Regions from separate parts of the Streptomyces sp. NPDC058650 genome, predicted to be linked through region 2. Evidence: predicted binding sites of a transcription regulator. Region 2 holds the regulator's gene; the other holds the start of a gene.
What was found. Region 2 encodes HspR, which represses chaperone genes until heat shock. Its sites were predicted from a motif close to TTGAGNNNNNNNNNCTCAA; they were not measured.
Positions count from the first base shown of each region.

Region 1: the regulator HspR is predicted to act here: its motif matches at 2,636-2,654, upstream of lon (endopeptidase La).

Region 1 is NZ_JBHXRL010000002.1:51,364-61,433, forward strand. Features, by position in the region: gene ACFWWU_RS04020 (quinone oxidoreductase family protein) at 1-769, shown strand, start outside; gene ACFWWU_RS04025 (hypothetical protein) at 888-1,859, opposite strand; gene ACFWWU_RS04030 (TnsA-like heteromeric transposase endonuclease subunit) at 1,903-2,223, opposite strand; gene lon (endopeptidase La) at 2,677-5,094, shown strand; gene ACFWWU_RS04040 (DUF4240 domain-containing protein) at 5,216-5,815, shown strand; gene ACFWWU_RS04045 (lytic polysaccharide monooxygenase) at 5,812-6,726, opposite strand; gene ACFWWU_RS04050 (lysozyme) at 6,924-7,754, opposite strand; gene ACFWWU_RS04055 (RNA-guided endonuclease InsQ/TnpB family protein) at 8,067-9,332, shown strand; gene ACFWWU_RS04060 (MarR family winged helix-turn-helix transcriptional regulator) at 9,478-9,960, shown strand; gene ACFWWU_RS04065 (hypothetical protein) at 9,976-10,070, opposite strand, start outside.
Region 2 is NZ_JBHXRL010000001.1:279,777-289,846, forward strand. Features, by position in the region: gene ACFWWU_RS01385 (hypothetical protein) at 1-186, opposite strand, end outside; gene ACFWWU_RS01390 (helix-turn-helix transcriptional regulator) at 320-1,300, shown strand; gene ACFWWU_RS01395 (hypothetical protein) at 1,306-1,773, shown strand; gene ACFWWU_RS01400 (heat shock protein transcriptional repressor HspR) at 1,846-2,289, opposite strand; gene dnaJ (molecular chaperone DnaJ) at 2,294-3,475, opposite strand; gene grpE (nucleotide exchange factor GrpE) at 3,506-4,162, opposite strand; gene dnaK (molecular chaperone DnaK) at 4,159-6,003, opposite strand; gene ACFWWU_RS01420 (sugar transferase) at 6,260-6,790, shown strand; gene ACFWWU_RS01425 ((Fe-S)-binding protein) at 6,922-9,177, shown strand; gene ACFWWU_RS01430 (hypothetical protein) at 9,250-10,023, opposite strand.

The sequences.
Region 1 (10,070 bases), on a different contig from region 2:
CGAGGTCGGACCCGGCGTCACCCACGTCGCTGTGGGAGACCGGGTCGGCTGGGTGGAGATTCCCGGCACCTATGCCGAGCAGGCCGTCGTGGACTCCTCCCGGCTCGTGCCCCTGCCCGACGGCGTCGACTTCGAGGCCGCCGCCGCCGTGCTGCTGCAGGGCATGACGGCGCACTACCTCGTCAAAGACGCCTACCCGGTCCAGCCAGGCGACACGGTGCTCGTGCACGCTGCTGCCGGCGGCATGGGGCTTCTGCTGACTCAGCTCATCACCCATCTCGGCGGCAGAGTGATCGGCACAACCTCGACACCGGAGAAGGCCCAGCTGGCGCGGCGCGCCGGGGCCGCCGAGGTGATCCTCTACTCAACAGTGGACGATCTCGCGGCCGAGGTGAAGCGGCTCCATAACGGCCAGGGCCTGCCTGTCGTCTTCGACGGCGTTGGCAGGGACACCTTCGATGCGAGCCTCGCCAGCCTGCGAACCCGCGGCCACCTGGTGCTCTTCGGTGCCGCGAGTGGTGCGGTGCCGCCCTTCGACCCCATCCGGCTCGCCCAGGGCGGTTCGCTGACCCTGATCCGGCCAAGCCTCGGGCACTTCATCGCCGATCGGTCCGAGTTGCTCCGACGCGCCGCCGACGTGCTTGAATTGGTGCGCACCAAGGTGCTTGAGACCACCGTGACGGCCCGCTACCCGCTCGCCGAGGTCGCCCAAGCTCACCGCGATCTGGAGGCTCGGCGTACCACCGGCAAGCTACTCGTCATCCCGTAGGCACGGGGTATGGAAAGCAGCCGGTAGCGGATTTCCCCAGGGAGACGCCTACCGCACCAACATTGGCTCCGAACCAGACGGGCCAGCACGACGGTCACGGCGGATCGTCACATACAGCTCAACCTTGGACACGGATACCCGCATGCGGGCTCCCAACGGACAGCACACCGATCCTCTCACCGCGAGACCCGGCCAGGAGCAGGGAGGCGTCCACCGCTTTGGTGCCCACCGGCCGCAGCATGGCGGCGCAGATGGTGCGTGTGGCGACGTCGACTGCGATCGTCAGGTCCGCGCGAGCCGTCAGCCCGGAGTCGAGGACCACCATCACGTCCAGCGGTGTGGAATCGATCTGCACCTGTTCACCAGGCCGTGCGGCGAAGGTCGGTGTGAACGGCTTCTGCGGTCGGTTCGCGGTCTGCCGGCGGGTGACAGCAGAGCCGAAGGTGTGCCGTCCGGTGGAGAGTCGGTCCGCAAGCTTGTAGGGGGTGCTGCGGCCCGGGATGGGCACCACACCCGGACCGTGCGTCTCCTCGACCTGCTTGATCACGCGGCGGATCAGCCGTGAACGGGTGCCGGTGGACGAGGAGGTCTCCGCGGCGACAGCCTCTTCGATGACGGTGACCAGGCGGGCATCGGCCCGTCCTGTCGTGTCCGCGAGCCGGGTCGTGCGCTGGTCCACCAATCCCCACAGACCTTGCCGGGCATAGGCGTATCGCCGTCCCTGGACGGTGCGGATCCCGACCCCGAGCTCTGCCGCCTTGGCGGTATCGCGATCGGCAAGGGAGCGGGTGGACGGGTTGTATTCGGGCCGTGGGGTAGACCCGACTGGCGCGTCCGAGGGCAGGGCCGTTTCGACTTCCACCACATGGCGTTCCCACTCCTGTGCGGCGGCCAGCACTGGTGCCGGAACCGTACTCAGCAGCCCGGCCGGCTCCAGTTCGGGCAGAAGGTCCGCGCCGGTGACCGCGAACCTTGGCGAGGCCGTCAAGTAGGAAGCCAGCACCACCGTTTCCGAGCCGTCTGAGGAGCGGAGCCGCACCGAGGTCCCCGACAGAGCCACCACCTGGTGGTCGGTGTCGTCGAAGCTCACCCAATCACCGGTTCGCAGACGAAAGCATCACCTCGAAGCGGCATTAGCCCACCTCCGGCGAGACGAGCGACGCGGCGTGCAGCGGAACCGACAGATCCACGGCCAGCTCGTGGCGCCAGAGCAGGTGGAACAGCACCGGCAACACGGCGATCGGATCTCCGGCGAGGTCGGCGCCGTCTATCAGTGGGCGAGGTTCGGCGAACACGTTCAGCAAGGTGGAATCGACATGCTCCAAGCGGTGCCGTGGGTGCCGGTAGCCCGCCAGCCGCCGCACATTTCCGACAACGATCGGATCAGGCATTCCGACCAGCCGGAATTCCCATCCCAGGACCTCACATGCCTTCCGAGTCGCCTCGAATTTCACCCAGTCCCGCGGCTTGCGCCGGTCCGCTGATGTGTCCGCCGACCGTCGACGACCACCACAGCCCCGGTAGGTGTCGCTGCCCTTCGTACGAGTGGAACCCGCGCACGGGCATCACTGACTCGAACCGCACCGCCCACGCGTCCGACAGCGGGCGTCGGATCTCCGATCCGTCCGGATCGATGTACGAGACCTCAAAGCCCTCGATCGGAGGCCCCGCCACTCCGCCGGGTACAACGTGCAATCCCTGGTCCACGCCGAGCTACCAGCACCTGCCTCGCAAGGTCACCCCGGACGCCGCAAGATCCCTCGCAATGTTGAACCGGACCTCGCAAGGTTCACCGCTACACGACAAGCGCGAGAGTGATCGCTCAGAGCGAACTGCCGTCGGGGAACATTCCTGGGCTCACGTGCATTGAGTCCGTACAGCTCAACTTGACTGCCGAAGGGGAGATCATGGCTTCTGCGTCCACGGCGTCCGCGCCGCTCACTCTGCCTGTGCTGCCGCTCGACGACGAGGTCGTGCTGCCCGGAATGGTGGTGCCGCTGGACCTGTCCGACAACGACGTACGGGCCGCCGTCGAGGCCGCCCAGGCCGCCGCCCGCCCCGGCGGCGGCAAACCGCGGGTGCTGCTCGTGCCCCGCGTCGACGGGACCTACGCCGGGACCGGTGTCCTCGGCACCGTCGAGCAGGTGGGGCGCCTGTCCGACGGCGACCCCGGTGCGCTGATCCGCGCCCTCGGCCGCGTCCGCATCGGTGCCGGTACGACCGGACCCGGCGGCGCCCTGTGGGTCGAGGGCAGCACGGTCGAGGAGACGCTGCCCGACCCGCTGCCCGGCTCCGTGACCGAGCTGGTCAGGGAGTACAAGGCGCTGGCCACCAGCTGGCTCAAGAAGCGCGGCGCCTGGCAGGTCGTCGACCGCGTCCAGCAGATCGACGGCGTCGGCGCCCTCGCCGACAACTCCGGCTACTCGCCCTTCCTCACCGTCGAGCAGAAGGTCGAGCTCCTGGAGACCGCCGACCCGGTCGCCCGCCTCAAGCTCGCCACCGCCCAGCTCCGCGAGCACCTCGCCGAGCAGGACGTCGCCGAGACCATCGCCAAGGACGTCCAGGAGGGCGTCGACAAGCAGCAGCGCGAGTTCCTCCTGCGCCGCCAGCTCGAAGCCGTCCGCAAGGAGCTCCGCGAGCTCGGCGACGGAACCGACTCGCCGGCCGACGAGTCCGACGACTACCGCGCCCGCGTCGAGGCCGCCGACCTGCCCGAGAAGGTCCGCGAGGCGGCCCTCAAGGAGGTCGACAAGCTGGAGCGGTCCAGCGACCAGTCCCCGGAAGGCTCCTGGATCCGCACCTGGCTCGACACGGTCCTCGAACTTCCCTGGAACGAAAGGACCGAGGACCAGTACGACATCCCGGGCGCCCAGGCCATCCTCGACGCCGAGCACGCGGGCCTGGAGGACGTGAAGGAGCGGATCACCGAGTACCTCGCCGTGCGCAAGCGGCGGGCCGAGCGCGGGCTCGGCGTCGTCGGCGGCCGCCGCGGCGGAGCCGTCCTCGCCCTCGTCGGCCCGCCCGGCGTCGGCAAGACCTCGCTCGGTGAGTCCGTCGCCCACGCCATGGGCCGGAAGTTCGTCCGCGTCGCCCTCGGCGGCGTCCGCGACGAGGCCGAGATCCGCGGCCACCGCCGGACCTACGTCGGCGCCCTGCCCGGCCGGATCGTCCGGGCGATCAAGGAGGCCGGGTCCATGAACCCGGTGGTCCTGCTCGACGAGATCGACAAGGTCGGCTCCGACTTCCGGGGCGACCCGGCGGCAGCCCTCCTCGAAGTCCTCGACCCCGCGCAGAACCACACCTTCCGCGACCACTACCTGGAGGTCGAACTCGACCTCTCCGACGTCGTCTTCCTGGCCACCGCCAACGTGCTCGAAGCCATCCCGGAAGCACTCCTCGACCGCATGGAGCTGGTCAGGCTCGACGGGTACACCGAGGACGAGAAGGTCGTCATCGCCCGCGACCACCTGCTCCCGCGCCAGCTGGAGCGGGCCGGCCTGGAGCCCGGCGAGGTCGTCCTGGAGGACGCCTCCCTGCGGAAGCTCGCCGGGGAGTACACCCGCGAGGCCGGCGTCCGCACCTTGGAGCGCGCCCTCGCGCGACTGCTCCGGAAGGTCACGGCCCAGCACGAACTGGGCGACCGCGAGCTGCCGTTCACGGTCACCCCGGAGGACCTGCGGGACCTCATCGGCCGGCCCCACCACGTACCGGAGTCGGCGCAGGACCCGGCCGAGCGGCGCACGGCGGTGCCGGGCGTCGCCACCGGGCTCGCGGTGACCGGCGCGGGCGGTGACGTCCTCTTCGTGGAGGCGTCCCTCGCCGACCCCGAGACCGGCGCCGCCGGGCTGACCCTCACCGGCCAGCTGGGCGACGTGATGAAGGAGTCCGCGCAGATCGCGCTCTCGTTCCTCCGCTCGCACGGCGCGGAGCTGGAGCTGCCCGTCACCGGACTCAAGGACCGGGGCGTGCACATCCACTTCCCGGCGGGCGCGGTCCCCAAGGACGGGCCGAGCGCGGGCGTCACGATGACGACCGCCCTCGCGTCCCTGCTGAGCGGCCGGCAGGTCCGTACGGACGTGGCCATGACCGGCGAGGTCTCCCTCACCGGCCGGGTCCTCCCGATCGGCGGCGTGAAGCAGAAGCTGCTCGCGGCCCACCGGGCGGGCATCACGACGGTCGTGATCCCCAAGCGGAACGAGGCCGACCTGGACGACGTCCCGGCGGAGATCCTGGAGAAGCTGGAGGTCCACCCGGTGACCGACGTCCGGCAGGTCCTGGACATCGCGCTGGCACCGGCGGCGGTGCCGGTGGCCGTCGCCGCCTGACCGGGCCGAACTCCCCAGCGGCGAGCGGGGTGTCCTTTTCGGGGACACCCCGCTCCGGCGTGCGCGGCTGTCGGTACCCGGATGTCACCGGATGTCAGTCGAGGCTGGCATGCTCGTACGCATGAACGACGACGCCTTCTGGGATCTCATCGACGAGTTGAGCCGCCGGCCCGGTGACCGGGACGAGCGGCTGGAGTGGCTGCGGGCGGAGCTGGTGCGGAGCCCGGAGGCCGAGAGCGTGGCGTTCCAGGTGCGCCTGGAGAAGGCGTGCGAGAGAGCCGACACCCGCGCGGTCTGGACGGCGGCGAACCGCGTCGAGGGCGGCGGCTGCACGGACGACGGCTTCCACTACTTCACGCTCTGGCTGGTGGGGCAGGGGCGGAAGGTGTACGAGTCGGTCGTCGCCGACCCGGACGCCCTGGCCGACGTGCCGGGGATCCGGGCCCTCGTGGGGCGGCACCGTGACGAGTGGGACGACGCCGAGTGGCCCGAGTGGGAGGAGCTCGACTACGTCGCCCAGGACGCGTACGACGAGCTGACCGGCCAGGAGGACGACGAGGGGGACGAGTTCCTCGACGCGGTCGAAGAGGCCGAGGAGGAACTGGCCGACGAGTCCGCGGAGGAGTGGGAAGAGGGCGTCGAGCGCCAGGGCGCCCGGCCGGAGGGGGTGGCCCTGCCCCGGCTCGCCGCCCTCTTCCCGCTCGGGTCGTCCGGCTCCTAGGAGGCGGACGGGTTCCGGCGCCGGCCCAGGAGCAGGGTGCCCCCCGCGAAGGCGGCGAGGGCGCCCGCGCCCGCGAGGGCGAGCGGGAGCGGCGAGGAGGGGGTGGCGGCGGTCTCGGCGGAGAGCGCCGGGGCCTGCTCGTCGCCGCCGTGGCCGGCGTGGCTGACGGTGGACAGGTCGGCCCCCGCCGCGATCTTCGCTTCGGTCGGGGCCTGGGCCGTCAGCTGGGTCTGGCCCTGGCCCGGGGTCTGCTTCTGGCTCTGCGCCGCCGCCGTACCGCCGAAGGTGACGTCCGAGCAGCTGTAGAAGGCCTCGGGGCTGTCGTTGCGCTGCCACACCTTGTAGACGATGTGGCGGCCGGTGCGGGCCGGCAGGGTGCCCGTGAAGGTGTAGTAGCCGTCCGTGGCGGTGCGGGTGGTGTGGTGGACGGCGACCGGGGTCGCGTCCAGGTCCGACCACTTCAGGGGCTGCGTGGGGTCGAAGCCCGCCTTGGTGATGTAGACCGTCATCGTGCCCGAGTGGGCCGCCGTCGCCCGGACCTTGAAGTCGAAGGAGCCCGCCGCGACCGCCGTCGCCGGCCAGTCGGTGCGAGCCCAGTCCAGCGCCCGGTACTTGGCGCGGTTCGCCGAGCAGAGCTTGCCGTCCGGGATGAGGGCCTGGTGCTGCCCGTCGGCGTTGGCGATGTTGACCTCGTTCCAGTCGTAGAGCGGCTGGGTGCCGGAGTCGGCGACGAGGTCCTTGCACACCTGCGACTTGGGCGTCTCGGGGCCTTCGGCGTAACAGGCCGCCACCCGGCTCACGGGGTTGAAGACGGCACCGTGGGCGCCGGCCGTGGCGGGGGTGAGGCCGACGAGGGCGGCGGCGGACAGAGCGGAGGCGGCGACGGCCGAAGTGCGACGGTACGAGGGCATGCGGGGGCTCTCTCTCGTGCGTGGGGGAGTACGGGACGAGCAACGCGCGCTGGGTGCACGGAAGTTGAATTCCGTGCGACCGCCGTAGAGCGTCGCATTGGTCCATACCAATGGGCAAGGGGGTGGGCGGAAAAAGCCGAAGCGGCCCCCGGGGTGCCGTGCACCCGGAGAGCCGCCATGGAGCGAGGAGGGGGAGGTCAGCCGTTGGCGAGCGCCTGTACGCGCGAGAGGTCGCCGTTGAAGTGGTTGTGGTCGCCGACCGTCGGGCCGGACGACGTGTACTGCCACATCGTGTAGTACTGCCAGCCGGCCGGGAGTTCGCCCACCGTCGAGGCGTACCGCGCGATCCACAGCGGGTTCGTCGTGGCGAAGCCGGAGTAGTTGCCGGTGCACTGGGTCCACCAGCTCGTCGCCGTGTAGATGACGGCGTCCCGCCCGGTCCGGGCCTTGTAGCGGTTCAGGAAGTCGCGGATCCAGGTGACCATCCCGGCCTGGGTCTTGCCGTAGCAGGTCGCGCCGTACGGGTTCCACTCGATGTCGAGGACGCCCGGCAGGGTCTTGCCGTCCTTCGACCAGCCGCCGCCGTTGTTGACGAAGTAGTCGGCCTGGGCGGCGCCGGTCGTCGTGTCCGGGGTGGCGAAGTGGTACGTGCCCCGGATCATGCCGATGTTGTACGAGCCGTTGTACTGCTGGGTGAAGTAGGTGTTCTTGTAGTACGTGCCTTCCGTCGCCTTGACGTAGGCCCACTTGACCCCGCTGTTCCACAGCGTGGACCAGGCGACGTTCCCCTGGTGTCCGGAGACGTCCACGCCTTCCGTCTGGACGGCCTGGACCGAGATGCCGCCGGGCGCGCCGTCGCGGCCGTCGTGCTTCAGGACGCCCATGCCCATGGAGGCGGAGCCGCGGGCGGGCACCTGCCGGGTGCCCGGGTCCTGGGCGGCGCCGGCGGAGCCGGCGAGGGGGAGAAGGAGGGCCAGTGCCGCGAGGGCGGCACCGGCGAGGGTCGTTCCGGATCTGTGCACACGCATGCGTGCCTCCGAAAGGCGGTGGGGGACCGATGTCGACACATCCTGGTGTGGACATGTCATAGGAGACGCTACGCACGTAGACCCGGCTGATGGAAGGGGGTGTGGGTGCTGCCGTTGGTCTACGCCTATGGAGCGCTGTGCGGCCTGGGTTATGCGGGAGTCACCGCGCCCCGCAGCGTGAAACCCCGGCGTCGGTGCGTAGTGGTGAAGGTTACCCATATCGCCCAATTTCGATCAACATGTGTCGAGTTATGGCAATAGCTCTGCTGGATGGTGGAGACGATCTAGCCTCGGAGTGTGAGTGGACGTGCGATGGTGAAGCGGCAGTTCGGGTTTCGCGCCAGGCTGGCGCTGGACCCCGTGCTCTCGCGGAAGGCCGATGATCAGGCGCATGCTGCCCGCGCGATGTGGAATCTGCTTCATGCGTGGTGGCGGATGATGCCGAAGGACAAGCGGACTCTGGCGAACGCGGACGCCGCGATTCGACAGGCGCGGGCTGACATCGACTTCCTCGCAGCCCTACCAGCCCAGGCCGCGCAGGCGGTTCTGAAGACGTACTTCCAGGCGTGGAAGAACTGCTGGGCCGGGCGTGCCGGAGCGCCGAAGTTCAAGGGCCGGTTCCGGTCGGTCATGGCGGTGGACGTACCGCAGGGCAGGGACCTGTGCATCGCTCGAGCGCACCGAAGGTGGGGTCTGGTCAACATTCCCAAGATCGGGCGCGTCCGGTTTCGCTGGACCAAGGACCTCCCGATCGGCCGGCGAGCAGATGCCGACAATCGGATCGCCGGGGCCCGGCTGGTCAAGGACGCACGCGGCTGGCACATCGCGTTCCGTGTCCAGGCCCTGGAGCCTGGGCCCGAGCCGCACATCGGCCCGGAGATCGGTATCGACATGGGCGTCGCCGTGCCTCTTGCCCTCTCGGACGGGACGACGTACGGCCATGGAGAGTGGCTGACCGTCAAGGAGAAGGCCAAACTCCTCCGGCTGGAGCGGCGGGCCGCACACCGCAGGACATTCCGCAGGCCCGACCGGGTCACCTCCGGGCGGCTGCGGGCCACTTATGACCAGATCGCAGAACTCCGTGCGAAAGCCAAGCGCAGAGCCCTCGACTGGCAGCACAGGACCACCGCCGACATCGCCCGCAGGTACGGAACCGTGGTCGTTGAAGCTCTTGGCATCACGAACATGGTCAAGTCCGCGAAGGGCACCGTCGAGGAACCGGGGAGAAACGTCGCCCAGAAGTCGGGTCTGAACCGTTCCATCAGCGCTGAGGCATGGGGACGTACCGTTGAACTCCTGGGCCACAAGACCGCCCGCCGGGGTGGCGTCCTCGTCCAGGTCCCCGCGCCCAACACATCACGACGGTGCTCGGCCTGCGGCGTCATCACCCCGGGCAGCCGGGAGGACCAGGCGACATTCGTGTGCAAGAACCCGGAATGCGGATGGTCGGGCAACGCCGACCACAATGCATCCCGCAACATCTTGCACCTGTACAGGATGGGCCTCGCGCTCGTCCCGGCTGCCGGGAGGGCAGTCGCCAGGCGCGCTCGTCGCGTCAAGCCCACCACCGCGAGGTAGGCGGGAATCTCCCGCATCCGTGTGGGAGAGCGCTTCAAGCCTGCGAAATACTGGAGAAGCTACGGCGACAGCCGTGGCGGCAAGAACACTCAGCGGCCGGGAACATTGCCGGGAAGCCGCCGGAGAGCGTGTGGGAGGTGCTGACGTGCACGGAAGCGGTACGGGAAGTGACGGCCGGGGCGTCGTGCCCGCCGGGGTGGACCCGGAATTCCTCGCGCTCGAACGGGAGCTGGCGGTCTTCCTGCGCCGCGCCCGCGCCCAGTCCGGCGAGATGGCCCGCGAGGTCCACCCCGAACTGGAGCCCGCCGCCTACGGGCTCTTCGTACGCCTCGACGACGCCGGCCCCCAGCGGGCCACCGAACTCGCCGCGTACTTCGGCGTCGGCAAGGCGACCATGAGCCGCCAGCTGCGGGCGCTCGAAATGCTCGGGCTCGTCGTCCGCGACCCCGACCCCGCCGACGGGCGCGCCTCGCTGGTCCGCCTCACCGAGGAGGGCAGGGACCGCTTCCGGCACGTCCGGGACGCCCGGCGCGAGCGGTACGTCCGCAAGCTCGTCGACTGGGACCGCGCCGAGGTGGCCGAACTGGCGCGACTGCTCCACCACTTCAACGTCCGCTCCGAGGGCTGAGCCCGGTCCCGGACCTCACAGCTCCGCGTACACCGCCGTCGCGTCGTCGTGGAGCTTCCAGCGGCGCACCCCGCCGGCTTCCGCGTCCCCCGCCTCCAGCGCCCGCACCC
Region 2 (10,070 bases):
GGCCACGCTCCAGCCCGGGTCACCGAGGAGCGCGGAGGCCGCGTGCCAGCCCGGGTCGAGCGGTGCGGCCCGCACCTCGGCCGGCGCCGTGTGCCAGCCGGGGTCGTGGGTCACTCCCACGGCGCCCAATGCGACCCCCGCGATGAAGGCGACTCCGGCCACCGTGCGTATGAGCTTCTTCATCATCACCGAGCAACCTCACTTGAAGGCAACGTCTCTTTTCCAACCCCCGCGAGTAAGACGATGGCTTACTCTCTGCACCTGCACCACCAAACCCAGGCATCATGTTCCTGAGATGCAGGAGCCTGGGGGTGTACATATGCGGAAACAAGCGGACGAAACCGGTCACCCGCATTCGTATGCCGAGCTCTGCAAAGCCGGCTCCGAGCTGTACGCGGCCGCCCTGCGGACCGGGCGAATACCCCGGTCAGAGACCCTTGAGGCCCCCTGCCTCCTCGATCTCTCCCTGCTCCACCCCGACCCGGACGACGCCCGCTGGCTCCGTCCGGTTCCCCCGTCGGCCGCTCTCGCCCAGCTGCTCCAGCCGATCGAGCGGGAAATACTCGACCGCCGCCGGCGCACCGTCGCCCTTTCGGACGCTTTCGAGCCGTTCATGGCCATCAGCGCCCACGACTCCCCCACCACGCACGCCATCACCGTGCTCGAGGGCATCGACCGCATCAACTCGACCCTCGACCGCGTCGTCGCCAACTGCCGCCACGAACTGCTCACCGTCCAGCCCGGCGGCGGCCGTCCCGCGCAGGCCCTCAGCGAAGCCCTCGACCGCGTCTCGCCCCTGCTCGGGCGCGGCATCAGCATGCGCACGCTCTACCAGCACACGGCCCGCCACACCGAGCTCACCCTGACCTACCTGGAGCACGTCGGCCCCGAGGTCCAGGTGCGCACGCTGGAAGAGATCATCGACCGGCTGATCATCGTCGACCGCGAGGTCGCCTTCGTCCCGGCCCGCAGCGACCGCCAGGTCGCCCTGGAGCTGCGCCACCCCGGCCTGGTCGCCTATCTCGGCGGCGTCTTCGACCAGTTCTGGCATCTCGCGGTGCCGATCCGGGAGGAGATCCCGTACGACATCAAGACCGACGGCATCGGCGGCGTCCAGCGGTCCATCGCGAAGCTCCTCGTCGAGGGGCACGTCGACGAGGCCATCGCCCGGCGCCTCGGCATGAACGTCCGCACCTGCCGCGCCCACATCGCCAAACTCGCCACCGCCCTCGGCAGCGGTAGCCGGGCGCAGCTCGGCTACCTCATCGCCCAGTCCGGCATCCTCGAACGGGACAACTGACCAGCGTGTACGTACAGATCGACCTCGACGGACCCGCGGGGACACTCCGGGTCTCCGGCCACGGGCTGCCCACCGTGGAGCTCGTACGGGCCCCCGGCGCCGACCCCGACGCCCACACCCCCATCGGGACCCGCAAACGCGCCCTGCTCGCGCTGACCGTCGACGGGGAACCGGCCGTCGTCCGGCCCGCGCGCGGGCGGCTCCTGCGGCGCTCCTACCGCGTGGACGTCCGGACCGGCGGCGTCCGCTACCGGCTCGTGCCCTGCGGGTACGTGGACAGCCGGTTCACCCGCGACGGGCGCCGGATCGGCATCCTCACCTCCTCGGGCGACGGCAAGGTCATCGACGAGTGGGACGGCGACCCCACCCCTCACGACCTCGCCCTGGGCATCGCCCTCGCCGCCGCGTTCGGCACCGGCGCCTCGCCCTGGTGGGAGACCCTCGGCGACATCGTGGGCGAGCTGATCCCGTAGGAATCCGCCGGACACGCGACGAGGCCCCCTCCACCGCGGTGGAGGGGGCCTCGTCGTACGTGCTGTGCGGAGCTATTCGCCGCGCTTGGGGCGCCAGACCACCAGCGCGCTCGCCTGCTGCACGTCCTGGTACGGCACCAGGTCGCGCCGGTACGAGGCGTGCACCTGGGCCTCGCGCTGCCGCATCGCCGCCGCCGCGCCGTCGACCGCGGCCGACAGCTCGGCGATCCGGCTCTGCAGCGCCGCGACCTGGTTCTCCAGTTCGATGATGCGCTTGATGCCGGCGAGGTTGATGCCCTCGTCCTGCGACAGCTGCTGCACCTGACGGAGCAGCTCGATGTCCCGGGCCGAGTAGCGCCGCCCGCGGCCCGCCGTGCGGTCCGGGGAGACCAGGCCGAGACGGTCGTACTGCCGCAGGGTCTGCGGGTGGAGACCGGAGAGCTGGGCCGCCACCGAGATGACGTACACCGGCGACTCGTCGGTCAGTTCGTACGGATTGCGTCGGCGCCCGTCCACGGGGTCACGCTCCCTTCGCGGCCTGGAACAGCTCCGCCCGGGGGTCCTCGGAGGCCGTGGCCTCGCGGAAGGTCTCCAGGGCCTCACGTGCCTTGTCGTCCAGCTCCTTCGGCACCGCGACCTCCACCGTGACGAGCAGGTCGCCGCGGGTGCCGTCCTTGCGGACCGCGCCCTTGCCACGGGCGCGCATGGTCCTGCCGTTCGGAGTGCCCGCGGGCAGCTTGAGCGTGACCGCGGGGCCGCCGAGCGTCGGCACCTTGATCTCGCCGCCGAGCGCCGCCTCCGTGAAGGAGACCGGCACCGTGACGGTGAGGTTGTCGTCCTTGCGGCCGAAGACCGCGTGGTCGTCGACGTGCACGACCACGTACAGGTCGCCGTGCTGCCCACCGCGCTCGCCCGGGGCACCCTTGCCGCGCAGCCGGATCCGCTGCCCGTCGGAGACACCCGCCGGGATGCGGACCTGCATGGTGCGGGAGGACTTGGCCCGCCCGCTGCCCTTGCAGACCTCGCAGGGGTTCTCGGCGATGAGGCCGCGGCCCTTGCAGTCCACGCACGGGTCGGTGAGCGAGAAACCGCCGCCGCTGCCGCGCGAGACCTGCCCGGTGCCGACGCAGGTCGGGCACACCCGGGGCGTGCCGTTCTTGTCGCCGGTGCCCGAACACGCCGTGCACGGCTGCTGGCTGGACATCCGCAGCGGTACGGTCGCGCCCTCGACGGCCTCGATGAAGCTGAGCGTCACCTCGGACTCGATGTCCTGGCCGCGGCGCGGCTGGGTACGCGTACCCGCCCCCGCCCCGCGGTTGAACAGGCCGCCGAAGACGTCCCCGATGCCGCCACCGCCGCCGAAGCCGCCGGCTCCGCCGGGGCCGCCCTGGGCGCCTCCGAAGAGGTCGCCCAGGTCGAAGTTGAACGAGCCGCCGCCCGGGCCGCCGGCCCGGAAGCCGCCGTTCCCGAAGAGGGCGCGCGCCTCGTCGTACTCCTTGCGCTTCTTGGCGTCACCGAGGATGTCGTTGGCCTCGGAGATCTCCTTGAAGCGCTCCTCGGCCTTGGTGTCGCCCTTGTTGGCGTCCGGGTGGTTCTCGCGGGCGAGCTTCCGGTACGCCTTCTTGATCTCGGCCTCGGTGGCGTCCTTGGGGACGCCGAGAACCTTGTAGTAGTCCTTCTCGACGAAGTCCTTCGTGCTCATCGACGTCCCTCCTTCCGGACGATCGTTGCGTCACCCCTCGTCGGGGGCACCGCTCTCCTCGTCGGCCTTCTCTTCCTTGGTGCCGGGCGTGGCGCCCGGCTGGGGCTCGGCCACCGCGACCCGGGCGGGCCTGATGGTCCGCTCGCCGATCCGGTACCCCGGCTGCAGGATCGCCACGCAGGTCGTCTCGGTGACGTCCGGCGCGTACGAGTGCATCAGGGCCTCGTGGATCGTCGGGTCGAAGGGCTCGCCCTCCTTGCCGAACTGCTGCAAACCCATCTTGGCGACGACGGTCTCCAGCGATTCGGCCACCGACTTGAACCCGCCCGTGAGCTCGCCGTGGTCCCGGGCCCGGCCGACGTCGTCGAGGACGGGCAGGAGCTCGGACAGGAGCGTCGCGACGGCGATCTCCTTGACCGTGACCCGGTCCCGCTCCACGCGGCGGCGGTAGTTCTGGTATTCGGCCTGGAGCCGCTGGAGGTCCGCGGTGCGCTCGTCGAGCGCGGAGCGCACCTGGTCCAGCTGGGCCGTGAGGCCCGCGGTACCGGCCGACTTCTGGTCGCTTGCGTCCCCGGCCGGGGCCGCCTTCTCCTCCTTGGAGGAGTCGGCGGCCTCGGCGGCGTCGTCAGGGGTGGCGCCGGAGGGGACGTCGGGCTTCTCCTCGAAGCCCGGGGTCTCCTCGGTCACGCCTGACCACCCTTCTTGGGCTCGTCGTCGATGATCTCGGCGTCGACGACGTCGTCGTCCGCCTGCGCCTGACCGGCACCGGCGTCGCCGCCCGCGGCCTGCGCGCCCTGCGCGTCGGCGTAGAGGGCCTGGCCGAGCTTCTGGGAGACGGCCGCGACCTTCTCGGTGGCGGTGCGGATCTCGGCGGTGTCCTCGCCCTTGAGCTTCTCCTTCAGCTCGACGAGCGCGGCCTCGACCTCGGCCTTGACGTCACCGGGGACCTTGTCCTCGTTGTCCTTGAGGAACTTCTCCGTCTGGTAGACGAGCTGCTCGCCCTGGTTGCGGGACTCGGCGGCCTCGCGGCGACGGTGGTCCTCGTCCGCGTACTGCTCGGCCTCCTGGCGCATCCGGTCGACCTCGTCCTTCGGCAGCGAGGAGCCGCCGGTGACGGTCATCTTCTGCTCCTTGCCCGTGCCCAGGTCCTTCGCGGTCACGTGCATGATGCCGTTGGCGTCGATGTCGAAGGCGACCTCGATCTGCGGGACGCCACGCGGCGCCGGCGGCAGACCGGTCAGCTCGAACATGCCGAGCTTCTTGTTGTACGCCGCGATCTCGCGCTCGCCCTGGTAGACCTGGATCTGCACGGACGGCTGGTTGTCCTCGGCCGTCGTGAAGATCTCGGACCGCTTGGTCGGGATCGTGGTGTTGCGCTCGATGAGCTTGGTCATGATGCCGCCCTTGGTCTCGATACCGAGGGACAGCGGGGTCACGTCGAGGAGCAGGACGTCCTTGACCTCACCCTTGAGGACACCGGCCTGGAGCGCGGCGCCGATGGCGACGACCTCGTCCGGGTTGACGCCCTTGTTGGCGTCCTGACCGCCGGTCAGCTCCTTGACGAGCTCGGCGACGGCCGGCATGCGGGTGGAGCCACCGACGAGAACGACGTGGTCGATCTCGCGGAGCTCGATGCCCGCGTCCTTGATGACGTTGTGGAACGGCACCTTGCAGCGGTCGAGCAGGTCCGAGGTGAGCTGCTGGAACTGGGCGCGCGTGAGCTTCTCGTCCAGGTGCAGCGGGCCCTCGGCGGAAGCCGTGATGTAGGGCAGGTTGATCGAGGTCTCCGTCGAGGACGAGAGCTCGATCTTCGCCTTCTCGGCGGCCTCGCGCAGACGCTGGAGCGCCATCTTGTCCTTGGCGAGGTCCACGCCGTGGCCGTTCTGGAACTGCGTCACCAGGTAGTCGACGACGCGCTGGTCCCAGTCGTCACCACCGAGGTGGTTGTCACCGTTGGTGGCCTTCACCTCGACGACGCCGTCGCCGATCTCCAGGAGGGACACGTCGAAGGTGCCGCCACCGAGGTCGAAGACGAGGATCGTCTGGTCGTCCTTGTCGAGGCCGTAGGCCAGGGCGGCCGCGGTCGGCTCGTTGACGATGCGCAGGACGTTGAGGCCCGCGATCTCACCGGCCTCCTTGGTGGCCTGGCGCTCGGAGTCGTTGAAGTACGCCGGGACGGTGATGACCGCGTCGACGACCTTCTCGCCCAGGTACGCCTCGGCGTCACGCTTGAGCTTCTGCAGGATGAAGGCGCTCATCTGCTGCGGGTTGAAGTTCTTGCCGTCGATCTCGATCTTCCAGTCGGTGCCCATGTGGCGCTTGACCGACCGGATGGTCCTGTCGACGTTGGTGACGGCCTGACGCTTGGCCACCTCGCCGACGAGCACCTCGCCGTTCTTCGCGAAGGCGACGACGGACGGCGTGGTCCTGGCGCCCTCGGCGTTGGTGATGACGGTGGGCTCGCCGCCTTCCAGAACGCTGACGACGGAGTTAGTCGTGCCCAGGTCGATGCCGACCGCACGTGCCATTTCAATTCCTCCAGCTGACTGACTTGAGTGGATCTGACTCAAGGATGCACGAGACCCCGCGGTGCGTCAACAGACCTGAGTGGAGGGGGCTCAATTCTTCACCCTTTATCTCGCTCATACGGGCCATGGCGCGCGTCGATCCCGGACCGGACGGGGTGGCGCGTGAGAGAGTCCGGGTTGCCCCTTGCCGGGCAAAGCAGGCATATCCCACGAATATCCCATGATTCTCACTCGGTCCCTCGGAAGGGTGTGGGGAATGACGGCCAAGCGTGCCTTCGACATCCTGGGCGGGCTCGCCCTCCTGGTCGTGCTCTCCCCGGTCCTCGCCGCCGTCGCCCTCTCGGTCGCGCTCGGCGGGACGGCGCCCGGCGGGACAGCGCGCGGCGGGACGGTGCGCGGCGGGACGGTGCGCGGTGGGATCCTGCGCCGCCGGACGGTGGCCGGTCTGGACGGCCGCGCCTTCACGATGCTGACCTTCCGCACGAAGAGCCCGCTGGCCGCGCTGCCCCTGCTCCTGCACGTCGTCGCGGGCCAGATGTCGCTGGTCGGGCCGTGTCCGCTGACCCCGTCCCACCGCGAGTGCGCGGGCGAGGGCCGGCGCCGGCTCTCCGTACGCCCCGGACTCACCGGGCCGTGGCAGATCAGCGGGCGCTCGGAGCTGCCGTGGGAGGAGCGCGAGCTGCTCGACCTCCACTATGTGGACCACCATTGGCTGGGGATGGACCTGACGATCCTGGCGCGTACGCTTCCAGCAGTCCGCAGGCGTCGCGCGGCAAGGTTTGCCTGAGCGACACAGATCACCGTGAGTGCCGCTACAGCGCGGGGCCGTGACCCGGTAATCTCAGCACGGACTCAATAAGTTACCGCTTAGTAGGCCCGCGAGTAGTAGGCACGCGAGGCCCGCCCGAGGAGCCCCTCATGCAACTCGCCGCGATCGTCGTGTCGATCGTCATCACGGTGGTGGCCGTCGCGCTGTTCGGCCGCGCCACCGTGCAGATCTACCGCTTCGTACGCCTCGGCCAGCCGGTCCCCGCGGGCACGCGCACCGGCGACCCCACACAGCGCACCATCACGCTGGTCAAGGAATTCCTCGGCCACACCCGGATGAACCGCTGGGGCATCGTCGGCGTGGCGCACTGGTTCGTCGCGGTGGGCTTCTTCTCGCTGCTCCTGACGATCGTCAACGCCTTCGGCCAGCTGTTCCAGGCCGACTGGCTGATCCCGATCATCGGTGACTGGCTGCCGTACGAGGTCTTCACCGAGTTCCTCGGCCTGATGACGGTCCTCGGCATCGTGACCCTCATCGTGATCCGCCAGCTCAGCAAGCCGACCAGGGCGGGCCGCAAGTCCCGCTTCACCGGCTCCAAGACGGGCCAGGCCTACTTCGTCGAGGCCGTCATCCTGATCGTCGGCGTCTGCATCATGACGCTGCGCGCCCTCGAAGGCGTCCAGCACCACGTGACGAGCTGGGAGCCCGGCTTCTTCGCCTCGTACCCGCTGATCGCGCTGCTCGACGGCCTGAGCCTGAGCACGATCCAGTACCTCACCTACTTCTTCGCGGCGCTCAAGATCGTCACGTCCTTCACCTGGATGATCACGGTCTCGCTCAACACGAACATGGGTGTCGCCTGGCACCGCTTCCTCGGCTTCCCGAACATCTGGTTCAAGCGGAACTCCGACGGCTCCACGGCCCTCGGCGCGCTCCAGCCGATGACGACCGCCGGCAAGGAGATCGACTGGGAGGACCCGGCCGAGGACGCCGTCTTCGGTGTCTCCCAGGTCGAGCAGTTCTCTTGGAAGGGCATCCTCGACTTCTCCACCTGCACCGAGTGCGGCCGCTGCCAGTCGCAGTGCCCCGCCTGGAACACCGGCAAGCCGCTCTCCCCGAAGCTCCTCATCATGTCGCTGCGCGACCACGCGCACGCCAAGGCCCCGTACCTGCTCGCCGGCGGCGGCAAGGACATGGAGGGCAACGAGAAGGCGACGCCGGAGCAGCTCAAGGACGTCCCCGCCTCCGCGATCGCCGAGGCCGAGCGCCCCCTCATCGGCACCGCCGAGGAGAACGGCGTCATCGACCCGGACGTCCTGTGGTCCTGCACCACCTGCGGCGCCTGCGTCGAGCAGTGCCCGGTCGACATCGAGCACATCGACCACATCGTCGACATGCGTCGCTACCAGGTGATGATCGAGTCCGCGTTCCCGTCCGAGGCGGGCACGATGCTCAAGAACCTGGAGAAGAAGGGCAACCCCTGGGGTCTCGCCAAGAAGGCGCGCGTCGAGTGGACCAAGGAGGTCGACTTCGAGGTCCCGATCGTCGGGAAGGACGTCGAGGACCTCTCGGAGTACGACTACCTGTACTGGGTCGGCTGCGCGGGCGCCCTGGAGGACCGGGCCAAGAAGACCACCAAGGCCTTCGCCGAGCTGCTGAACATCGCGGGCGTCAAGTTCGCGATCATGGGCGGCGACGAGAAGTGCACCGGTGACTCCCCCCGCCGTCTGGGCAACGAGCCGCTGTTCCAGCAGCTCGCCCAGGAGAACGTCGCGATGCTGAACATGGCGTTCGGCGAGGACGACGAGGACGAGTCGACCAAGAAGCCGAAGTCGGCGAAGCGGATCGTCTCGACCTGCCCGCACTGCTTCAACACCATCGCCAACGAGTACCCGCAGCTCGGCGGCGAGTACGAGGTCATCCACCACACCCAGCTGCTCCAGCACCTCATCGACGAGGGCAAGCTGGTCCCGGTGACCCCGGTCGAGGGCCTCATCACGTACCACGACCCCTGCTACCTGGGCCGTCACAACAAGGTCTACACGCCGCCGCGCGAGATCATGTCCGCCGTCCCCGGCCTGCGCCAGCAGGAGATGCACCGCCACAAGGAGCGCGGCTTCTGCTGCGGCGCCGGTGGTGCCCGGATGTGGATGGAGGAGCGGATCGGCAAGCGCATCAACACCGAGCGCGTCGACGAGGCCCTGTCGCTGAACCCGGACATCGTCTCCACCGCCTGCCCGTTCTGCCTCGTCATGCTGACGGACTCCGTCAACGGCAAGAAGAACGAGGGCAAGGCGAAGGAGAACCTCCAGGTCGTGGACGTGGCACAGCTGCTCCTCGACTCGGTGAAGACCCCGGCGGAGCCGGAGCCGGAGTCCGCGCCGGAGCCGGAGCCGGCCGCGTAAGGACCCGTACGTGAGAGAGGGCCGTCCCGCGAGATCGCGGGGCGGCCCTCTTCGCATGCCTGAACGCTCGCGTCAGGCGGCCTTCTGCGCGGTGTACTTCTCGATCAGCTTGCCCTGGAAGTCGTAGACCCAGCTGCCGGCGCCCTGCTTCGGGGTGTCGATCGCGGCGAGCTTGTAGCGGTGCTGACCTGCGTCGACGAGCTTGTACGTCCAGCCGTGGTGGGCGGCCGTGGGGTGCTTCAGGTCGAGGGTGCCGACGGCGTGCCCGTCGGTCCGGTCGATCTCGACGCGGGGCCAGGTGTTCTGGCCCTTGCTCTTGAAGAACTTGGCGGTGTTGCCGTCGGGGAGCGTGATCTTGGCGTACGCCTGCTGGACGGTCTTCTGGTGCGGGGTGGGCTTGGGGGTCGGCTTGGGGGTCGGCGTCGGCTTGGGCGTCGGCTTGGGCGTCGGCTTCGGGGCGGTCTCCAGCCAGGAGGTGACCGTGCCGTCCGGCTGGAGCGTGACGTGGAGGCCGTTGTTCTGCCCGTAGGCCGGCTGCCCGGTGGTGGTGAGGGTGTCGATCAGGGACCCGCCCGCGTAGATCTCGGCGGAGAAGCGGCCCGGGCCGTCCTGGTAGACCTTGGCGAGCGAGCCGTCGGCGAGGTCGACGTTCCGCCACAGGACCGACTGGTCGCTCGCGGTCTGGTCACTCGCGCTCTGGTCGCTCGCGGTCCGGTCGCTCGCGGTCCGGGCCGCGTCCTGGTCCGGCACGTCGGCGGCGAAGGCCCCCGCGGCCGGCAGGAGGAGGGCGGCGACGGCCCCGGTGGCGACTGCGGCGGTACGGGCGGAACGGCGGGTGACACGCATCGGAAGGGCTCCTTGCTCGGGTCCTCGGGTCGCTGACATCTCCGAAG